Regions from separate parts of the Micromonospora sp. NPDC049204 genome, predicted to be linked through region 3. Evidence: riboswitches for the same ligand, from Rfam matches in the RefSeq annotation. Region 3 holds a riboswitch; each other region holds the start of a gene.
What was found. A riboswitch is a leader RNA that binds a small molecule or an ion and turns the genes downstream of it on or off. The one in region 3 is predicted to bind cyclic di-AMP.

Region 1 (5,122 bases), on a different contig from region 3:
GCCGCCCCGGAGGGGATGACGGTCGTCGGCGACGGCGCCCTGCTGGCCACCCTGTCCAAGGCGACCGGCCGGGGCATGCGCGACATCGTGGCGACAATCCAGCGAGAGCAGGACGAGGCGATCCGTTCTCCCGGCTCCGGGGTGACGATCGTCGCGGGCGGCCCGGGCACCGGCAAGACCGCGGTCGCCCTGCACCGGGCGGCGTTCCTGCTCTATTCCGAGCGCAGCCGCTACGCCGGGGGCGGGATCCTGGTGGTCGGCCCGTCGGGGGTCTTCGTCGAGTACATCGCCTCGGTGCTGCCCTCGCTCGGCGAGGACACCGCCACCCTGCACTCGCTGGGCACTCTGTTTCCGGGGATGACCGCCACCCGCACCGACCCGCCCGAGGTGGCGGCGGTGAAGGGCTCGCTGCGGATGCGTCGGGTGCTGGAACGCGCGGTCCGGGACGCGGTTCCGGACGGCCCGGGTGAGCTGCGGCTGCTCTACCGGGGCACGCTGCTGCGGCTGGACCGGGCCGCGCTGGACCGGATCCGGGACCGCGCGCTGCACCGCGGCGCCCGTCGCAACGAGGTGCGCCGGGCCGGCTTCGACGGGGTGTTCGCCGCGCTCTGGGCGCAGGCCCGCGAGGTGGGCGTTCGCCTGCCGGACCAGCGGACCTTCGAGGCGGAGATCGCCGACCGGGCCGAGTTCCGCGAGTTTCTCAAGGCGTGGTGGCCCCGGCTGCACCCCCGGCACGTGCTCGGCTGGCTGGCCCGGCCGGAGCGGCTGCGCCGGTACGCGGGCGGGATCCTCTCCTCCGCGGAGATCCGGCTGCTCGGCGCCGCGTACCGGAGCCTGGAATCCGATGGGCTGACGATCGCCGACATCGCGCTGCTCGACGAGTTGGACGCCCTGCTCGGCAAGCCGGCGCAGCCGGCCAAGGCCCGCCGCGACCCGTTCCAGCTCGCTGGCGGCGTACGCGAGCTGACCACCGCGAGCGAGCGGCAGCGGGCGGCCCGGGCGGCGGCCCGGGAGCGTCCGGAGGACTACCGGGACTACGCGCACGTGGTGGTGGACGAGGCACAGGACGTCTCGCCGATGCAGTGGCGGATGGTCGGACGGCGCGGCAGCCTGGCCTCCTGGACGGTGGTGGGTGACCCCGCGCAGACCGCGTGGACCGGCGATCCGGAGGAGCTGACCCGGGCCCGGGACCAGGCGCTGGGCCGGCGTAAGCGGCACGATTTCACGCTCACCACCAACTACCGCAACTCGTCGGAGATCTTCGCGGTGGCGGCGGCGGAGATCCGCCGGCTCTACCCCGACCTGCCGCTGCCGACCGCGGTGCGCTCCACCGGGGTCGATCCGGTCGAGCTGGTGGTGCCCGCGAGCGGGTTGGAGACCGCCGTCGTGAAGGCGGCCGCCGGGCTGCTGGCCGAGGTGGAGGGCACGGTCGGGGTGATCACGCCGGTCCCCCGCCGCGACGAGGTCGCCGGTTGGCTCGACGCGCTCGACGCGCCGCGCCTACAGGTGGTGACCAGCCTGGAGGCCAAGGGCATGGAGTACGACGGGGTCGTGCTCGTCGCCCCGAGCGAGATCCGGGCGGATCCGGGTGCGGGGGTACGCACCCTGTACGTGGCGCTCTCCCGGGCCACGCAACGGCTCACCACCATCGATCCAACCGGCTGATCCGGCGCGTCTCGCCCGGCGGACCAGCGGTCCACGCCACACTTGCATACATAGCGATGTGAGCATACATTTGACCGGGCCCCAACCGGCGGCGGAAGGTGGATCTCGTGGGCGCAGGTCATGACCACCACCATGGGTCGGTCGCCAATGCCGCACACCAGCACAGGGGTCGACTCTGGGCGGCATTCGGGCTGCTCGCCGCCCTGATGGTGGTCGAGGCGGTGACCGCCCTGCACACCGGTTCACTCGCCCTGCTCTCCGACGCCGGACACATGTTCACCGACGTGCTCGGCATCGGGATGGCGCTCGCCGCGATCACCGCGACCCGCCGGGCCACCATCGACCCCCAGCGCACCTTCGGGCTCTACCGACTCGAGGTCCTCGCCGCGCTGGCCAACGCCGTTCTGCTCTCCGGCGTCGCGATCTACGTGTTGATCACCGCGATCCGCCGCTTCGGCGACCCGCACGAGGTCGTCGCCGGCCCGATGCTCGTGGTGGCCGTGCTCGGCCTGCTCGCCAACATCGCCGCCTTCGCCCTGCTCCGCGCCGGAGCCCGGGAGAGCATCAACATCCAGGGCGCCTACCTGGAGGTGCTCGGCGACCTGCTGGGCTCACTCGGCGTGATCGGCGCGGCGCTCCTCATCTCCGTCACCGACTGGTGGTGGGCCGACCCACTGGTCGCCGTCGCCATCGGCGTGTTCATCCTGCCGCGCACCTGGCGGCTGGCACGGGCCGCCGTCCGCATCCTGGTGCAGGCCGCCCCGGAGCACCTCCAGGTGACCGCCGTGCACGACCGGCTGGCCGCGGTCCCCGGGGTGGTCGAGGTGCACGACCTGCACGTCTGGACGCTCACCTCCGGCATGGACGTGGCCTCCGCGCACCTGACCATGGCACCCGGCGCCGAGGTCGGCGCGGTGCTCACCGCAGCGCGTACCGCCCTGCACGACGACTTCCGGATCGAACACGCGACGTTGCAGATCGAGCCCGGCGCCGCCTCCGGAGCCTGCGGCTCGATCGAGTGGTGACACTTTTCTCGTGACGACGTACGCACCGTCCGTCACATCGGCTGCAGCCGCCCCACCCGCACCGGTAGGCTCGGTCCCGGCCTCCACCAGGCGGCGCCCTCCAGGCGCCGGTGGCGGCCGCCGCCTAATCGCCCAACCGGGCGAACCGGGGAACCACGTTCCTGGGGTGCATCCGCGTCAGCGGTAGGGATCTTCCGTCCCGAACCCGTCAGCTAACCCGGTCGGCGGCTGACGGAAGGACATGCGCAGTGGCACCAGCACGACCACCCGCCGCCCGACTGGCGGCCCTGATCGTCGCGATGTTCGCCCTCGGCGTCGCGATCCCGGCCGGCACCGCCTCGGCCGCTCCCCCGACCGGCCTGCGGGCCGCAGCCGCACCCGACTCCGACGAGGAGGGCGGCACCCCCTCGCTCCGCGCCCAACTCGAGGCAGCCAGCAAGGGCTACCTGGACGCGAAGCGCGCTCTGGACACCTCCGTGCAGCGGCAGCAGCAACTCGCCACCCAACTGAAGACCATCGAGGTCGAGCTGGCCCAGCGCGACGGCAAGGTCGGTCAGATCGCCGGCGTGGCGTACCGCACCGGCCGGCTCGGCGCGGTGTCGGCGCTACTCAACAGCAACAGCCCGGAGGGCTTCATGGACCGGGCCGCCGCCCTGGAGGCGGTGGCCGCCAACGAGGACCGAGTGCTGCGCGATCTGCTCGCCACCAAGGACCAGGCCAACCGCACCCGGACCGCCCTGAACGGCGAGATCACCGAACAGCGCAAGCAGGTCGCGGTGATGGCCAAGCGCAAGGACCAGGCCGAACGGGCCCTGACCGTGGCCAACACCCCCAAGCCGCAGCCCACCGCCGACAGCGGCTCCAACCGGGGCACCTCCACCGCCAACGCGAAGGCGGCACCCCGCAACTCCGACGGCTCCTGGCCATCCGAGTCGTGCAGCGTCAACGACCCCACCCCCGCCAACGGCTGCATCACCCCGCGCACCCTGCACGCGCTCAACCAGGCCAAGGCCGCCGGCTTCACCCGGTACGTCTCCTGTCACCGCCCCAGCGGCTCCGGTGAACATCCCAAGGGCCGGGCCTGCGACTTCGCCGCCCAGGCGAGCGGCTTCGGCGGCAACGCCACCGGCGGCGACAAGACGTACGGCAACAACCTGGCCGCGTACTTCATCCGCAACGCCGACCGGCTCGCCGTGCTGTACGTGATCTGGTACCGGCAGATCTGGCTGCCCAGCAGCGGGTGGAAGTCGTACAGCGGCGCGAGCGGCACCCCCTCCACCGACCACACCAACCACGTACACCTGTCGGTCTACTGACCCACCCGACGGCTCCCCCGGACCGGTCCGGGGGTGATCCACTCGCAGTCGCCGACTCCGGGGTGTCCGGACGACGGGATACCCCGGAGTCGGCGATTGTCGTGTTGATCAGGATGGTGTCGCCGGGCCGGGGTACGTCGCCGGGCGTACCCCGGATGTCGTCGGCGGTCGGACGACCCGGCGCGGGTCGGCGGGCAGCATCGCGGTATGCGTCGGATCCCACCCACCGCCCGCAAGGGGCTCCTCACCCTGCACCTGGTCACCTCGCTCGGCTGGCTCGGCGCCGACCTGGTGCTCCTCACCCTCGGCATCGCCGTGCAGCGGGGCGCCGACCCGGCGGTGGTCTACCCGGTCACGGCGCTGGTCGGCACGGTGCTGTTCGCGCCGCTGAGCGTCCTGGTCTGGCTGATCGGGGTCGCCAGCGCGCTACTCACCCCGTGGGGGCTGTGGCGCCATCGCTGGGTGCTGGCCAAGCTCGTGCTCACCACGGTGATGGTCGGGCTGGTGTTGTTCCTGCTCACGCCGAATCTGCGGCACGCCGGTGCGGTGGGCGCCGCCCTCCCCGCCCGGGACCGCGTGGACCTGGTCATCGCGCCGGCGGTGTCGACGACCTTGATGATCATCGCGACGGTGCTGTCCACGTACAAGCCGTGGGGCCGACGTCCCGCCGCCCGACCCGCCCTGGCAGGCCACGGCCGCAACCCGTGACCGCGCCACCACGACCGGGCTGCCGGGATCGCGCCGCCAAGATCGCGCTAAAACCAGGATGTAGTGGCCTCCCGACGCCCGCAGGCCACTAGATCCTGGATCGAGCACGATCATGAGGCGGGACGGCGGCGTGGAGGGGCCAGGCCGGCGGGGCGGGGGGCGGGGGCGGGGGCGGGTCAGGCTGGGGGTGGTGGGTCACCGGCGCGGTCGAGGGCCGGGCCGAGGCGGGCGGCGAGGGCGAGGTGAGCGGCCCGCGCCTGGCGGAACGCGTACCGGAACAGCGGCGTCGGCGCGGTCAGGGTGATCTCGACGTCGATCCGGACCAGACCCTCCGGCTCGGCGCGCAGTCGCGTGTGGTTGCGCACCGTGGTGGCGGGCCACTGGCGGGCCACCGTGACGATCTCGTCG
Region 2 (5,122 bases), on a different contig from region 3:
AACTCCCGCCCAGCAGAAGGTTAACGCCGGCCGGCGGGACCAGGCCCGCGACGGGCGGGACTCGTCCGGTTCACCCGGGAGTGACCCGGTAGGGTGCCCCGGTGCGGCCCCGCCGGGCCGTCGCGGGCGTCGCCGTCGTGCCGTCCACGCCGCGCCGAGGAGGATACGAACGTGCTGGTGACCCTGCCAAGCCTCGGTATCCGCCGATGACGAGCGCCGCCGCGGCGTCGACCGCCCGGCCCGCCCCCGCACCGTCCCGGCTGCCCTCGCTGACCGGGCTGCGCTGGATCGCCGCGCTGCTGGTCTTCGGGTTCCACGCGGGCACCATGCGGATCATCGCCGAGCCGGACGTCAAGGCCGTTGTCGACAAGGTGTTCAGCCTCGGCCTGTCCGGGGTGCAGTTCTTCTTCATCCTCAGCGGGTTCGTGCTGGTCTGGTCGGCCCGCCCCGGCGACTCCCGGCGCACCTTCTGGCGGCGACGGGTTGCCAAGATCTACCCCAACCACCTGGTGCTGTTCATGGCGACGGTGCTTGTCGCCTGGTGGTTCGCCGACCCGGTCCTGCCGGCCGCCGCGCTGGAGAACCTGCTGCTGTTGCAGGCCTGGGACCCCCGGCCGGGCTGGTTCTACAGCATCAACACGGTGAGCTGGTCGCTGTCCTGCGAGTTCTTCTTCTATCTCTGCCTACCGCTGGTGCTGCCGCTGCTGCGCCGGGCCCGGCCGAAGCTGCTCTGGGCGCTGGTCGTCGCGATGCCACTGCTGATCCTCGCGCTCTGGCCGGCCCAACACCTGGTGCCGGAGGTGAGCCGGTGGTGGTTCACCCAGATCTTCCCGCCGGTCCGGTCGCTGGAGTTCTGGTTGGGCGCGGTGGCGGCCGAGCTGATGCGCCGGGGTCTCTGGCGTGGCCCCGGGCTGACCTGGGCCAGCGTCATCTTCGTGGGCGTCTGGGCAGCGGCCGCGCAGTGGATTCCCGCGGAGTTGTGGACCACGCTGCTCGCGGTCGCGTACCTGTTGGTGATCACCGCCGCCGCGGACGCGGACGTGCGGGACCGGCGGTCGCCGTGGCGGTCGCGGCCGCTGGTCTGGCTCGGTGAGGTCTCCTTCGCCTTCTACCTGGTCCACGTGCTGGTGATGACGAGCGTGCTGCGCTTCACCGGCGACTGGGGGATCGGCTTCGAGGGGTGGCGCGGGCCGGCCGTGGTGCTCGGCTTCCTGCTGGTGACCCTGCTCCTCGCCGCGCTGCTGCATCGCTACGTCGAAACCCCGATGATGCGCCGGCTCGCGCCGCGCCGCCCGGCCCGATCGGCGTCCGTCCCCGGACAACGCACGGCCGGAACCCGGGCCACCGGCGACGTCGCCCCCGACACCGGCGGACCCGACCAGACCGACAGTCGATCAACGTACGCGGACACCCGCTGACACCGTCCACCCTGGTCAGGGGGCTCGGCGCGGCGCGCCTCGACACGCCCGCGGTCGATGCGCCCAGGTCGGCACGACGGTAGCGTGGGGACGTGGCTTCCGGTCGCGCTCACCGTGGCCAGGTGGCCGACGGGGCTCCCCATCGCTCTGCTTCCTCAGCGAGGTGCCGACCATGGAGACCACCGTCTTCTACCAGTTCGTAACCGAGGTACCGCAGGCCGCTGCCATCTGGTCGGCCCTGTTCCTGCTGGCGCTCGGCGTGCTCGCCGTGCTTGTCGCCCGGCCCGAAGAGGACCGGCCCACCGCCGACCCGTCCCCGGCCGTGCCGACCGCGCGTGAGGTGGCGGCGGCCGCGATCGTCGACCGGCGCCGGTACGCCGAGGAGGTGGCCGTCGCGGCGGCCGGCGCGGCCCGGACGGCCCAGCGGCGACGCGATGCCTGGCTGGCCAGTCAGGAGCAGGCCGAACGCGCCTGGGCGCGCTACGACGAGGCGGACACCGCCGCGCGCCGCTTCGCGGGGTCCGGGGCGCTGCCCAGCCCGGCCACGCCCCGCACCCCCGCCGAGTACGCCGCCCGGGAGCGCTACCTGCACCGCGCGGCCACGGCGGCGTACTGGCGGGGCGACCTGAGCATGGCGCAGCTCAGCGACGTGTTCGGGCACCGGCACGGCTGGGATCCCCGGCGGCACCCGGTCGAGCAGGAAGCGCTGCTCAGCCGGTCGATCCGGGACGCGAGACGGGCCGACCACCAGGCCGCCGCCAGCGCGGAGCGGGCCGCCTGGCGGGCTGCGGAACTGGCCGCCGAGTCGGCGCGCACCCTTGCCGAGGAGGCGTGCGCGGCAACGGCCCGGCTGCGGCCGAGTCGGGCACCCGCCCGCCGGCTGGTGCGCGGGGCGGCCCGTCCCGCCGTGGTGGCACGCTGGCGCCCGGCCCGCGCGGGTTGAGCCCGATCTGTTGTGTGAGCCCGGTCACGGAATGTGGAATCGGGCGTCCGGCACGTTCGGCGCGATTGTTCCCGGGATTCTGACCGCAGTTTCGGCGACCTGTCCGGTTGTCGCCCACAGGCGTCACCGTAACCGCTTGTCCCATCGAGTCACATCAGCGGCAGAACGCGCAGAAATTGTCGCGCCGATTCGGGTTTACGCAGGTGAACCTGGCTTGGCATGGTGTGAACGGGCCAGTAGTGTCGTCCCGTCCGGTGCGGTAACCGATCGCAACAGGCGACGCCGCGCCGACCCGCTCAATCGTCATGAACGAACCGGGGACCCATCAGTACGTCCGGGGTGAATCCGCGAGCCACGGCCCGCGGTAGGGCGATCTTCCCGCCCGAATCCGTCAGCTAACCCGGTAGGCGGTGTCGGAAGGAGTTCCATCCTCGTGCAGCACCTCTCCACCCCTCGGCTGTTCCCTCGCCTCCACGGCACAGCGGTGCCCCCGCTCATCCGTCCAGTGACGGTGAGCTGACCCCCCGGGTCATCGCCTCACCGCCCGGCCACGCCGGGCGTTCCCCTGAGCGGTTCACCACCCGCGGACCACCGTCCGCGCGATGGCGCCTGCCCGGATACCGGTCCGGCCCCGGTGTGCCGCTCTCCCCCCGACCGTGGAGGACCCCGTGAAGCACACCATGCAGCGTCAGCTCCGCCGCCTCGCGACCGAGCGCCCGTACCAGATCGTCGCCGCCTCCGCCGCGGCCCTCGTGCTCGCCGCCACCACCGGCACCCTGCTCGCCACCGCCGACGACGCGCCGGCCGGCCAGCGCACCGCGACCACTGTCGCCGAGATGCGCACCGACGTCGCCGCCTCCCGGGGCGAGGTGCGGGACGCGTCTCCGTCGGCGAGCGCCGCGCCGAGCAGCGCCGCCCCGGCCACCAGCGCCGCGGCGCCCGCCGCCAAGGCCAGCAGCAACCCGGACCTGACCCGGAAGCCGGAGCGGCCGAAGCCGCCCGCGACAAAGGTGCTCGACTACGAGTACGAGGCGCAGAACACGTACTACAACTGCGGCCCGGCGGCCACCCGCAACGCGCTCAGCGCCACCGGGATCGACCGGACCCAGGAGGAACTCGGCGCCGAACTGGGCACCACCGAGATGGGCACCAACTCGGCCGAGGACACCACCCGGGTGCTCAACGCCGAGGTGAAGGGCTCCCCGTACCGGACCCGGATGTTCGTCGGCGCGCCCAGCCCGGCGCAGATGGACCGCCTCCAGGCCGACGTCGTCAAGGCCATCACCGACGGCCGCGGCGTGGTCGCCAACGTCGTCGGGGACGCCACCGACACCGACGGCTCCTGGCACTCCTACGGCGGCGGCCACTACATCGCCGTCGTGGGTTACAAGGACAACGGCCGCACGGTACGTATCGCCGACTCGGCGAACCCGGCCGACCCGTCGTACTGGGTCACCACCATCGACCTGGCCAACTGGATCGCCAGCCGGGGCTACTCCGCCTGACCCGGCACGCTGACCGCCACGGGCGCCGTCCCTCACGAGGGGCCGGCGCCCGTCGCGTCCTCCACGGCGGTACGCCCCCGTCGACGACTCTCGTCCCTGGCCGTGAACCGTGGGAGACTGCGGCCGTGGTGGATGAATCGGGTGGTCACGCCGGTCGACGGCCGGTCCTGCTGCTGTTGCACGGCCTGGGGGCCACCGGTGACGTGTGGTTGCCCTGGGCGCCGTACCTGGAGCAACACTGGCCCGGCCGGTGGCTGGCACCGGACCTCGCGGGCCACGGCTGGGCGTCGCCGCTGCCGTCGTACTCCTTCGCCGGCTTCGCCGAGCGGATCGCGCCGGCCCTCGCCCCCGACGACCGGCTCGTCGTGCTCGGGCACTCGCTGGGTGGCGTGGTGGGCCTCGCGTTGGCCGCGCGCGACGCCGGTATGCCGGTGGACGCGGTGGTCGGCTTGGGGATCAAGGCGCTCTGGTCGCCCGCCGAACTGGAACGGGCCGCCGAACTGGCCGCCCGCCCGGTGAGCTGGTTCGCCAGCCGTACCGAGGCGGCCCGCCGCTACCTGCGCGTCTCCGGGCTGGCCGGCCTGCTCCCGCCGGACCACCCGGTGGTGGACGCCGGCCTCCGTCAGGTCGACGGCCGGTGGCGGCTCGCCATGGATCCGAACGCCTTCGCCGTCGGCGAGCCCGACCTGACCGGACTGCTGACGGCGACCGACGTACCGGTGCTGCTGGCGCGCGGCGAGCACGACCCGATGGTCACCGACGCGCAGCTCAAGGAGTACGGCGTGCCGGTCGCCACGCTGCCCGGTCTCGGGCACAACGCGCACGTGGAGAACCCGGCGGCCGTGCTGGCGCTGCTCGACGCGTACCGCTGAGGGTTTGGGCCGTCAGCCCGGGTCAGGCGAGGGGGGAGAGCTGCGGCGAGCGTTCGGCCGCGGGGTCCTCCGACGCCGTCAGCTCCCGGCGCGCGGCGGTCAGGAACGCCTCGGCGTACGACGTGGCGGGGAAGTCACCCAGGTAACGCCGGCGGGTGGCCCAGCGCTCCGCGGCCAGCGGGTCGGTGTCCAGCAGCGCGGTCAACACCTCGTCCACGTTGGACAGATCGCGGCGCAGCACGTAACCCGACGCGGCCAGCGGGAACCGCTCGGTGAACCGGTCGCCCTCGTCGCCCATGTCGGTGACCGCGTACGGCTTGCTGGAGTAGAGGTAGTCCGAGATCACCCCGGACACGTCGGAGATCAGCGCGTCGGACCGGTTCA
Region 3 (5,122 bases):
CACGGCACTGGGCCGTAGCTGCGTCGAGGCGGGCGGTGGGGTCGCGGCGAGGGCGCCGCCCAGGCCGACCGCGAGCACCAGCGCGGTGATCGCCAGTCGGGTCAGCTCACGCAGTGACCGCAGCACAGCCCAACGGGCCGGGCGGATCAACACTGCGGACGACACCCGACCAACCTAACGCCTGCTCTGCCGTGGCGCAGCACGGCGATGGCCCGGGTCGGCGTGACCGCCACCACCATGTGCACTGTGGAGGGTGGGTGTCGCGTGGGTCAGACCTCGGGGGCGACCTCCGTGGTGGGCGTTTCGGCGAACAGCGCGAGCAGGTCACCGACCTGGCGGTCGGCCTCGGCGGGGTGCCGGAACCGACCGGCCGGGTTGAGGGTGTACTCGTTGCGCCGTCCGACGCGGGTGCGGTGCAGGTAACCCTCCGCCTCCAGGTCGGCGACGATCGCCTGCGCGGCCCGTTCGGTCACCCCGACCTCCGCAGCGACGTCGCGTAGCCGGGCGGTGGGGTCGCGGGCGATGGCCAGCAGCACGTGCCCGTGGTTGGTGAGGAACGTCCAGTTCCGCCCGCCGCCGGTGGCACCCGTCGCCGTGCTCCCCATCGTGTGACCGCCTCTCCGGGCGTCCGCCCTGCCCCCGGGAGTCTCGCCCGTCGTGCGTCCGGTGCGGCACCCAGGGGTCGAACCGGTGTCAACGTATGAAATCTAAATCACGCATACCTTGACGCATCTTACGGTGCGTGTGACGGTGGAGCCCGAGCCAGCGCCGCCGCCGGCCCGCTGATAAGCCCTCTGACCAGGTCAGACGCATGAAGACGAGGTGCGGGGATGAGTCGTCCTGGAACTCCCGGCGGCCAGCCGGGTTCGCAGCGGATCGCCGACCAGGCGTCCGCACCCACCGAGCCGGCCCGGGCGTACGCCGAGCTGACCGCCGGCAACCAGCGCTTCGTCAGCGGGGTCCCGCGCCACCCCAACCAGGACGCCGGGCGCCGGTCCGCCGTGGCCGACGGGCAGCATCCGTTCGCGGTGATCGTCGGCTGCTCCGACTCCCGGCTGGCCGCCGAGATCATCTTCGACCGGGGGCTGGGTGACCTGTTCGTGGTCCGCACGGCCGGGCACACGGCCGGTCCGGAGGTCCTCGGCAGCGTGGAGTACGCGGTGACCGTCCTCGGCACCCCGCTGGTGGTGGTGCTCGGCCACGACTCGTGCGGGGCGGTGCAGGCGGCGCGGGAGACCGTCGCGACCGGCACCCAGCCCCCCGGGCACCTGGGCGCGGTCGTCGATGCCGTGCTGCCCAGCCTGCGCCGGGCCGAGACCGAGGGCGTGGACGACATCGACGGGATCGTCGACATCCACATCGCGCAGACCGTCGAGGCGCTGCTCGGGCAGTCGCCCGTGCTGGCCGCCGAGGTGGCGCAGGGGCGGTGCGCGGTGGTGGGTGTGTCGTACCGGCTCGCCGCCGGGGTGGTGCGCCCGGTGGCCGCCGTGCCGGCCGGCTTCGCGGCGCTCGGCGTGCCGACCGCGTCAGCCGAACCGGTCGCGGCCGCCTGACGCGTCGAGGGCCGCCCCGCGCGACGCGGAACGGCCCTCGACGAAGGATGCTGCGGGTCAGAGCATCGACATGTGCACGTGGTCGGTGTGGTTCGACGGCCCGCTGTACGACTTCCAGCCGGTCGCCGGGAACCAGATCTGCCGGTTCCAGATCACGTAGTAGATGCCGAGCCGGTCCGCGTTGCGGATGAGGAACGCGGCGACGTTGTTGCCGTACGTCCGGGTGTCCTCGTTGTGCCAGGGTGAGAAGCCGCTCTTCTGGAGCGACCAGTCGCAGGCGCGGCCCTTCGGGTGCTCGTACGGTCCACCATTGCGGTGACAGCCGACGAACCGGGTGAAGCCGGCCCGCCTGACCTCCTTGTACGCGTGCAGTGTGCGCGGCGTGACGCAGCCGGACGTGGTGGGGTCCTTCTCGCTACAGGACTGCGCCTTCCAGTCGCCGTCGGCGGTGCGACCCGGGCCGATCTTGGCGACCGGCGAGGTGGCGTCCACCAGGCCGCCGGTGAAGCCCTTGCCGCCGACCAGGGCGAGCGCCTTGTCGGCCTCGCTCTTGCGCTTGGCCATCACGGCGGTCTGCTTCTGCTGCTCGCGGACCTCGGTGTCGAGGAGCAGTTTGGCCTGCTCGGCACGGGCCTTCACCGCGTTGACCTCGGCGAGCTTGTTCTCGTTCACCATGTTGATCTCGTCGAGCATCGCGGCGCGCTGCACGAACGTGTCCGGGGCGTTGCTCTCGAGCAGCATCGCCAGCGCACCGATCCGACCGGTCCGGTACGACTGGGAGGCGATCTGCCCGACCTGTGGCGCCAGCGCGTCCAGGTCGGCCTTGGCCCGGTCCACCTCCAGCGCCAACTCCAACTGCCGTTTCTTGGACTTGTCCAGTTTGGACTTGGCGGCGGAGTAGTCGCGGTTCACCTGCTCGATGACGTCGTTGAGCAGCTTGGGCTCGTCGTCCTCCTCGTGCCCGGACGGTGTGGGGGTCGTCGGGGCGGCGTGGGCCGGGAGGGGGCCGGCGAGCACGGTCAGTGCGGCGATCACGGCCACCACGGGTGTCAGCCAGCGGCGTAGGGGTGCCGTCACAATGTTCCCTTCCGTCGACCGCCGACCGGGTTAGCTGACGGGTTCGGGGCGGAAGTGGCCCCTACCGCTGACGCGGATTCACCCCACACACCTGGGTCCCCGGCTCGCCGGTTGGCGATTGGGCGGTGGCACCGCAGGCGCCGCTTCGCGCCTTCATCGGTAACCGGCAGCGAGGTTACCCGAGAGTCGACTGGGTGAGCTACGCCTGGATGCCGACCAAAAGTGTCATTTCGCCATAGCGTTGGGTGACCAGTGACGCGGTTCTCAGGGGGGAGGCCCGATCTGGTCACGCTGAGGAGTGTCACCATGCCGTATCCGTGCTCCTGTTCGACTCCGGCCACCCGTCGGTGGCGGTGGATGGGGGCGGGGTCCGCGTCTGGTCCGGCTCGTCGGGTCGAGAGGTGCGCGGTGAGCTGAGGGCGGCCAGCGCCTCCGCCCGGTCGGCCTGGGGGCGCGGCCGAGCGACCTCGGCGGGCGGCGTGGTCTCGGTGCGCCCGGCGGCGGTCACGATCGCGGCCAGCCCGGTGGTCAGTGGCACGGCGGCGATCAGCCCGAGGGTGGCGACCGCGCTACGGACGATCTCCTGCGCGAGGAACTCGCTGGTGAGCAACTGCCCGATCGGCCGCGCGTCGGCGGTGAGCAGGAGCAGCAGGGGCAGCGACGCGCCCGCGTACGCCAGCACGATGGTGTTGACAGTGGAGGCGATGTGCGCCCGGCCGACGCGGGTCGCCGCGCGGTACAGCTGCAAGCGGGTCAGCCCGGGATTGGCGTTCGACAGCTCGGTGACGGTGGCCGCCTGGGTGACCGTCACGTCGTCGAGCACCCCGAGCGAACCGATGATGATCCCGGCGAGCAGCAGGCCGTGCAGGTCCACGTCACCCTGGAACATCGACAGTGTCGTGGCGTCCTCACTGCCGAAGCCGGTGAGGTGGGTCGCCGCGGTGGCGACGGTGGCGAGCGCGCCGGTCAGCACCAGGCTGCCCAGGGTGCCGAGCACCGCGACCGAGGTCTGCGCGGTGACGCCGTGGGTCAGATAGAGCACCACGAACATGATCAGGGCGGCACCGACCACCGCCACCAGCAGCGGTGACCGGCCGGCGCCGATGCCCGGCAGCACGAAGGTGAGCAGGATGGCGAAGCTGGCCGCCAACCCGGCGAGCGCGGCCAACCCCCGCCACCGGCCGAACGCGACGATCGCGGCGGCGAAGACCACCGCCAGCCACACCAGCGGGGTGCCGCGCTGATGCTCGGCGATGTTCCAGTTGCTGACCGTGGGATCGGTCGGATCGGTCAACTCGACCAGGATGATCTCGTCGCCGACGTCGACACGTGGCGCGCCCGGCCCGTCGGGCACCGGTGTCTGCACCTGCTGGCCGGCGGCGGGCCCCTCGTCCACGCGGACGTCGACAGTGCCGCACGGCCCGGTGCCGACTCTGGGTGTGCCCTCGGGGCTCTCCGGCAGCGGCGGGCACGGCTCGGTCACCACCCGCGTCACCGTGCCGGCGTAGCGCGGCACGTCCGCTCCGCCGTCGGTCTGCGGTGCTCCTCCGCGCGGCCAGAGCAGCGCCGCGGCGACCACGGTGGCGACGAAGAGGGGCACCACGGTCATGACGAGGATCCGTCGCACCCGGGGTGGGGCGGACGGAGTGGGACGGGCGTGGTCGGAACCCAAGTCGAGACTCCCAACGATCCGGTGCGGGATACGTGTCAGCGCGCCGCGCGGTTCAGTGTCCTCGCCGAAAGGCGGCGCGAGGCGCGGCGGATCGCGGACCGACGACCACGCGATCACGGACGGTCAGTGCCCGGCCCCGGTTGCCCGGAAACCGACCCCGCGCCCGCGGGTGCCGGCACCCGCGGGCGTGTCGTCAACCGCGCTTCATCAGCCGGCCGACCGCCGCCATCATCTCGGTGGCCATCTCGTCGGCCCGACCTTCGGCGGCCCCCTCGTGCATGCAGTGCCGGGCGTGCCCGTCGAGCAGCCCCAGCGCCACCTTGTCCAGGGCGGCCTGGATCGCGGAGATCTGGGTGAGCACGTCGATGCAGTAGCGGTCGTCGTCGACCATCTTCTCGATGCCGCGGACCTGACCCTCGACTCGGCGGAGGCGCGCGAGCAGCTGGTCCTTGCTGGCGGTGTACCCGCGGATCGGAGTGGGTGCGCTCATGCCGACCAGGATAGCCTACCCCTGGGGGGTATGGTACGGTGCAGTCCGGTGGTGATACCCCCACCGGGTACCGGTACGGCGAAGGAGACGATCCGATGGTCAACACGACGTTCCAGGTGCAGGGAATGACCTGTGGGCACTGCGTCAGCGCGGTGAGCGCCGAGGTCGGCGCCATCGCGGGAGTCCGCGACGTCCAGGTCGACCTCGCGACCGGGCAGGTCACCGTGAGCAGCGAGCAGCCGCTGGACGTTCAGGTCGTCCGGGCCGCTGTCGACGAGGCCGGCTACGACCTCGTCGACGCGTGAGCGGAGGGGCCGACATGCGTACCGG
Region 4 (5,122 bases), on a different contig from region 3:
CTCAGCAGGCAGCCAGGCGCGAGTGCATCGAGGAGCTGGGCGTTCAATTGGACTCGTCCGCTCTTGTGCTCGAGGAACGCGTGACCACCAACGGGGGCAAACGGGGCTACCTGGCGGTTGTCCGCCTGCACGCGACCTCGACCGAACTCAACCCAAACGGGGAGATCTCCCAGGCCCGGTGGGTAGCCGTGGACCTTACGGACCTACCCAACGACTCGGCGGTCTCCACGGGTGTGCATTCGGCCCTGGAAAGGCACCGAAGCTGAACTGGTGGCCCCCTGCCCTGTTCAGCATGGCCTAGAACCACGGAAGCCCCGGCAGGACGTGGGTCCTGACCAGGGCTTCCGTGCGTGGAGCGGGTGACGGGAATCGAACCCGCACTGTCAGCTTGGGAAGCTGATGTTCTGCCATTGAACTACACCCGCAAGCGGCACCACTGTACCCGAGTCGTCGAGCCCGTGCACCCAGGTACCCCGCCCGCCGCTCGGCCCGGGTTGATCCACTCGGGTGTCTTGGAAGTCGGGGTATCCGAGCTGCGGGACACCGCGACATCACCGAAACCGAGTTGGTCATGCCGGGCGACCGCCGGCCGGACGCGGGGCGGACAGCCGAATGCCGGCTCCGTCAGCACGGAGCCGGCACCGGCTGTCGCTGGGCCGTGGTCTAGGCGGCCGTGCACTGGACGTCACGGCTACGGCGGGTCGGGCGGGTCTGCGGCACGCTGAGCGGCGCGGGCGCCATCGCCGATGGCGCCCGCGGGTCGAGCCAGACCCGAACGGCCGGCCGGCCCGGCGCGAGGCCTGGGACGCCGGTGATGTGCTGCTCGCGGCGGGTCAGCATCGCCACGTCGATGGTGAACTCGAACAGCTGCCAGTCGACCTGCGGCTCGGCGCGGGCGCCCTGCGCCAACCGGGCGACTCGCGCCGGATCGGTCACCGGGCGGGCATGACCCGCCACGTACGCCTCGTCGTCGCTCTCCTCCGGCGGGAACGAGTGCAGCGCGTAGCGGCCGTCGCGTTCGAGGTCACGGCGCTTCGGGGAGTCGATGATGAAGCAGAACAGACCCTCGTCGGTGATGACCGGGGAGACCGGATGGACCCGGGGCCCGCCGTCGGCACGGACCGTGGCCAGATAGCCGAAGCCCGGCCCGTACTGCTGGAGGAGAACGCGGATCCCGTCGGCGAGTCGGGGCTCGTCGGCGGCGAATTCGGACCAGGAAGCCATGTGGGCATTCTATCGAACAAATGTACGAGCGGCGACCTCGACGCGCTGGTCACCGGCACCGAATTCGGGGGTTTTGAGGCCCGCGGCTAAGGTGGTCCGATGCTGCTCTCCGACCGCGACCTGGTCTCCGAGATCAAGGCCGGCACGCTGGGCCTGGAGCCGTTCGAGCCCACCCTGGTCCAACCTTCCAGCATCGACGTACGGCTGGACCGGCTTTTCCGGGTCTTCAACAACCACCTCTACACCCACATCGACCCGGCGATGCAGCAGGACGACCTGACGTCGGCGGTCGAGGTGCCCGACGGGGAGCCGTTCGTGCTGCACCCCGGGGAGTTCGTGCTCGCCTCGACGCTTGAGGTCATCTCGCTGGGCGACCAGCTCGCCGGCCGGCTGGAGGGCAAGAGTTCACTGGGGCGGCTCGGGCTGCTGACGCACTCCACCGCCGGCTTCATCGACCCCGGCTTCTCCGGTCACGTCACGCTCGAACTCTCGAACGTGGCGAACCTGCCCATCACTCTCTGGCCGGGCATGAAGATCGGGCAGCTCTGCATCTTCCGGCTCTCCTCGCCGGCCGAGCACCCGTACGGCTCGGCGGTCTACGGCTCGCGCTACCAGGGGCAGCGGGGGCCGACGCCCAGCCGCGCCTGGCAGCACTGGCGCACCTGGCCCACCCGCTGACCCCGTGAACGACGAGGGCCCGCCGCGACGAGTCGCGGCGGGCCCTTCGGTCAGTACCCCTGATCAGCCTGGACGGCCGTAGCTGTGGATCGGGCCGTCGTCGACCTTCTTCATCTTGACCGGTTGACCGGCCTGCGAGGCGTGCACCACCCAGCCGCCACCGACGTACATGCCGACGTGGTGGATGTCGCTGTAGTAGAAGACCAGGTCGCCGGGGCGCAGGTCGGCCTTGCTGACGTTCTTGGTGACGCGGCTCTGCGCGGCGGCGTTGTGCGGCAGGGACACCCCGGCCTTCGCCCAGGCGGCCAGCATCAGCCCGGAGCAGTCGTACGAGTTCGGACCCTCGGCACCCCAGACGTAGGGCTTGCCGATCTGCGCGCAGGCGAACTTGACCGCCGTGCCCGCGGCGCCGCCGGGATAGCTGCCGGGGCAGGGAGCTGGGCGCAACGGACCGCCGCCACCGCTGCCGTACACCTTGAGGCGCAGCTTCTGCAGCTTGTCGATCTCCTCGTTGATCTGCTTCTTCTTCGCCGCCAACTGAGCCTCGGTACGGGTCAGCTGGGTCACCATCTCGTCGAGTGGCGCCTTCTGCCTGGCCAGCTCGTCGCGCAGGTCGGCCACCTCGCGGACGTCCTGCTGCTGGTTGTGCGCGAAGCGGTCGAGCATTTCGAGCTGGCCGACCACCTCGCTGGGTGACTGGCTGCCCAGCACCGCGTTGACGGTCAGCACGTTCTCGCCCTTGTAGGCGCGTACGGCCAGGGCACTGACCTTGTCCATGGCGGCGTCGACCTGACGCTCCAGCGGGGCGATCCGGGCGGCCAGCGCCTGGGCCTGCCTGCGCTTGTTGGCGAGGTCGATGCGGGTGGCGTTGTGCTGTTCGATGACCGGTTCGAGTTTGTTCCAGTCGGCGTCGATCTGGCGTTCGATCTCGGCGACGGACGGGTCGGCGTGGGCCGCCGTGGCGCTGCCGGTCAGGACGACGGCGACGCCGGCCAGGGCGGCGAGCGCGGTGGTGAAGCGGGACCAGCGTGGGCGCGGCGCGATCGACGGCGGGCCGGCTGCTGCCGACCGCTCGGACGACGGCCGCGGGGCATGGAGTGCCACCGGGGTTCCGTACTCCTTCTTCCTGACCGCCTACCGGGTTAGCTGACGGGTTCGGGCGGGAAGTGGGCGCCCTACCGCAGGGACTGCGGATTCACCCCGGGGGACGTGGGTCCCCGGTTCGTTCGGAAACGACTCGGCGGTGTCGGACCGTTACCGCCCGGGCTGGACGGAGCTGCTATCGGGCCGACGAATGACCAGAGTAGAGACGCTTGTTACCACTCCGCAACCCGTGCGGCCGTGACACTCCGTACCGATCGGAGAGGATCACCGGCCGTAGGTGAAGAATTCTTTCCCAACGAGTCGACACATAGAAAGGTATTGACGCGGACTCCCGGACGGCGCGAGGGTGACCTCACCTTCATCCGTGAAATCTAGGGGGTTCGATGCACCATCCAACCCTGCTCCTCGGCCGGCGTGCGCTGCTCGCCGCCGCCGTGGTCGCCGCCGCGACCGCGGTCCCACCACCCGCAACCGCCGCCGCACCCACGGCCGACCGCCAGCAGCGGTACGCCGCCGCGGCGGCCGAGTACGGCGTACCGACCGACGTGCTGCTCGGCGTCTCCTACCTGGAGTCCCGCTGGGACAGCAACGCCGGCACACCCAGCACCAGTGGCGGCTACGGCCCCATGCACCTGACCGACGCCCGACACGTGACCGCCCTGCCCGTGGGCGGCCACCACGACACCGGCACCGAGGACCCGCGTGGCGACAACTCCCGCACCGCGCTGGCACCCGCGCCCCGGCCGGCCGAGGACCCGGCGCCACCCGCCGCCGCCTTGCAGACCGTGGATGCCGCCGCCGCGCTGACCGGCGCGACCCCCGACGCGCTGCGCACCGACGCCGACGTCAACATCCGGGGCGGGGCCGCGCTGCTGGCCTCGTACCAGCGGGAGTTGGGCGCGCCGGTCGGTGCCGGCACCGACCCGGCCAGCTGGTACGGCGCGGTGGCCCGCTACGCCGGCGCGGACAGCGCCGACGCCGCGGCGGCCTTCGCCGACGAGGTCTTCACCACCATCGGCAGCGGCGAGTCGCGGGTGACCGACGACGGCCAGCGGATCACGCTGCCGGCCCGGACGATCCGGCCGCAGCGATCGTGGCTGGACCGGCTGGGTCTGCGTCGGCTCGCCCGCCCGGACGGGCTGGAATGCCCCCGGACCATCTCCTGCGAGTGGATCCCGGCGCCCTACGCGGCGTTCGGCGACGGGGACTACGGCAACCACGACCTGTCCGACCGGCCCGCCCGGCAGAAGATCGAGTACATCGTCATCCACGACACCGAGGGAAGCTGGGCCACCACCCTGCGACTCGTCCAAGACCCGACCTACGTGAGCTGGCACTACACGCTGCGCTCGGTGGACGGGCACATCGCCCAGCACGTCAAGACCAAGGATGTCGCCTGGCACGCCGGCAACTGGTACGTCAACGCCAAGGCGGTCGGGCTGGAGCACGAGGGCTTCGCGGCGCAGGGCACCTGGTACACCGAGGCGATGTACCGGACCTCGGCGAAGTTGGTCCGACACCTCGCGCTGCGGCTGGGCGTCCCGCTGGACCGCCAGCACATCATCGGCCACGACAACGTGCCCGGCACCATCGCCGCGAACGTCCGTGGAATGCACTGGGACACCGGCCCGTACTGGGACTGGAACCACTACTTCGAGCTGCTGCACGCGCCCCGGTTGGACACCGGCACCCCCGCCACCGGTCTGGTCCGGATCGACCCGGACTTCGCCACCAACCAGCCGGCGTTCGTCGGCTGCGTCACCGCCGGCGTGCCGTGCGCGCCACGCGGCTCCTCGGCGGTGGTGCTGCGCTCCGCGCCGGCCGCGGACGCGCCACTGGTGAACGACGTCGCGCTCCGCCCCGACGGCACCCCGAACACCATGGAGGTGTCGGATCACGGCGCCCGCGCCTCCGCCGGCCAGACGTACGCGCTGGCCGGCCGGCAGGGCGACTGGACGGCGATCTGGTATCTCGGGCAACGCGCCTGGTTCCACAACCCGGCGTCCGCGCCCACCGCCAGCTGGACGGTCGGCCTGGTGGCCACTCCGAAGCCCGGCCGGACCACCATCCCGGTGTACGGACGGGCCTACCCGGAACAGGCGGCCTACCCGGCCGG

Region 1: another riboswitch for cyclic di-AMP. It lies ahead of AB0A90_RS10445 (hypothetical protein); the one in region 3 lies ahead of AB0A90_RS24225 (hypothetical protein).
Region 2: another riboswitch for cyclic di-AMP. It lies ahead of AB0A90_RS12785 (C39 family peptidase); the one in region 3 lies ahead of AB0A90_RS24225 (hypothetical protein).
Region 4: another riboswitch for cyclic di-AMP. It lies ahead of AB0A90_RS07555 (NlpC/P60 family protein); the one in region 3 lies ahead of AB0A90_RS24225 (hypothetical protein).

Annotation. Positions count from the first base shown of each region.
Region 1 is NZ_JBEZDC010000004.1:273,491-278,612, reverse strand. Features, by position in the region: gene AB0A90_RS10455 (AAA family ATPase) at 1-1,665, shown strand, start outside; gene AB0A90_RS10450 (cation diffusion facilitator family transporter) at 1,773-2,690, shown strand; cyclic di-AMP (ydaO/yuaA leader) riboswitch at 2,802-2,933, shown strand; gene AB0A90_RS10445 (hypothetical protein) at 2,990-4,006, shown strand; gene AB0A90_RS10440 (hypothetical protein) at 4,214-4,714, shown strand; gene AB0A90_RS10435 (SRPBCC family protein) at 4,891-5,122, opposite strand, start outside.
Region 2 is NZ_JBEZDC010000005.1:292,575-297,696, reverse strand. Features, by position in the region: gene AB0A90_RS12795 (acyltransferase) at 207-1,418, shown strand; gene AB0A90_RS12790 (hypothetical protein) at 1,591-2,361, shown strand; cyclic di-AMP (ydaO/yuaA leader) riboswitch at 2,645-2,786, shown strand; gene AB0A90_RS12785 (C39 family peptidase) at 3,018-3,866, shown strand; gene AB0A90_RS12780 (alpha/beta fold hydrolase) at 3,992-4,738, shown strand; gene AB0A90_RS12775 (CDP-glycerol glycerophosphotransferase family protein) at 4,761-5,122, opposite strand, start outside.
Region 3 is NZ_JBEZDC010000013.1:215,132-220,253, forward strand. Features, by position in the region: gene AB0A90_RS24210 (hypothetical protein) at 1-165, opposite strand, end outside; gene AB0A90_RS24215 (MarR family winged helix-turn-helix transcriptional regulator) at 270-605, opposite strand; gene AB0A90_RS24220 (carbonic anhydrase) at 831-1,553, shown strand; gene AB0A90_RS24225 (hypothetical protein) at 1,611-2,630, opposite strand; cyclic di-AMP (ydaO/yuaA leader) riboswitch at 2,635-2,765, opposite strand; gene AB0A90_RS24230 (YibE/F family protein) at 2,932-4,302, opposite strand; gene AB0A90_RS24235 (metal-sensitive transcriptional regulator) at 4,496-4,792, opposite strand; gene AB0A90_RS24240 (copper ion binding protein) at 4,888-5,097, shown strand; gene AB0A90_RS24245 (hypothetical protein) at 5,112-5,122, shown strand, end outside.
Region 4 is NZ_JBEZDC010000003.1:321,994-327,115, reverse strand. Features, by position in the region: gene AB0A90_RS07575 (NUDIX domain-containing protein) at 1-266, shown strand, start outside; tRNA gene AB0A90_RS07570 (tRNA-Gly) at 352-425, opposite strand; gene AB0A90_RS07565 (pyridoxamine 5'-phosphate oxidase family protein) at 664-1,224, opposite strand; gene dcd (dCTP deaminase) at 1,324-1,902, shown strand; gene AB0A90_RS07555 (NlpC/P60 family protein) at 1,966-3,006, opposite strand; cyclic di-AMP (ydaO/yuaA leader) riboswitch at 3,020-3,155, opposite strand; gene AB0A90_RS07550 (N-acetylmuramoyl-L-alanine amidase) at 3,390-5,122, shown strand, end outside.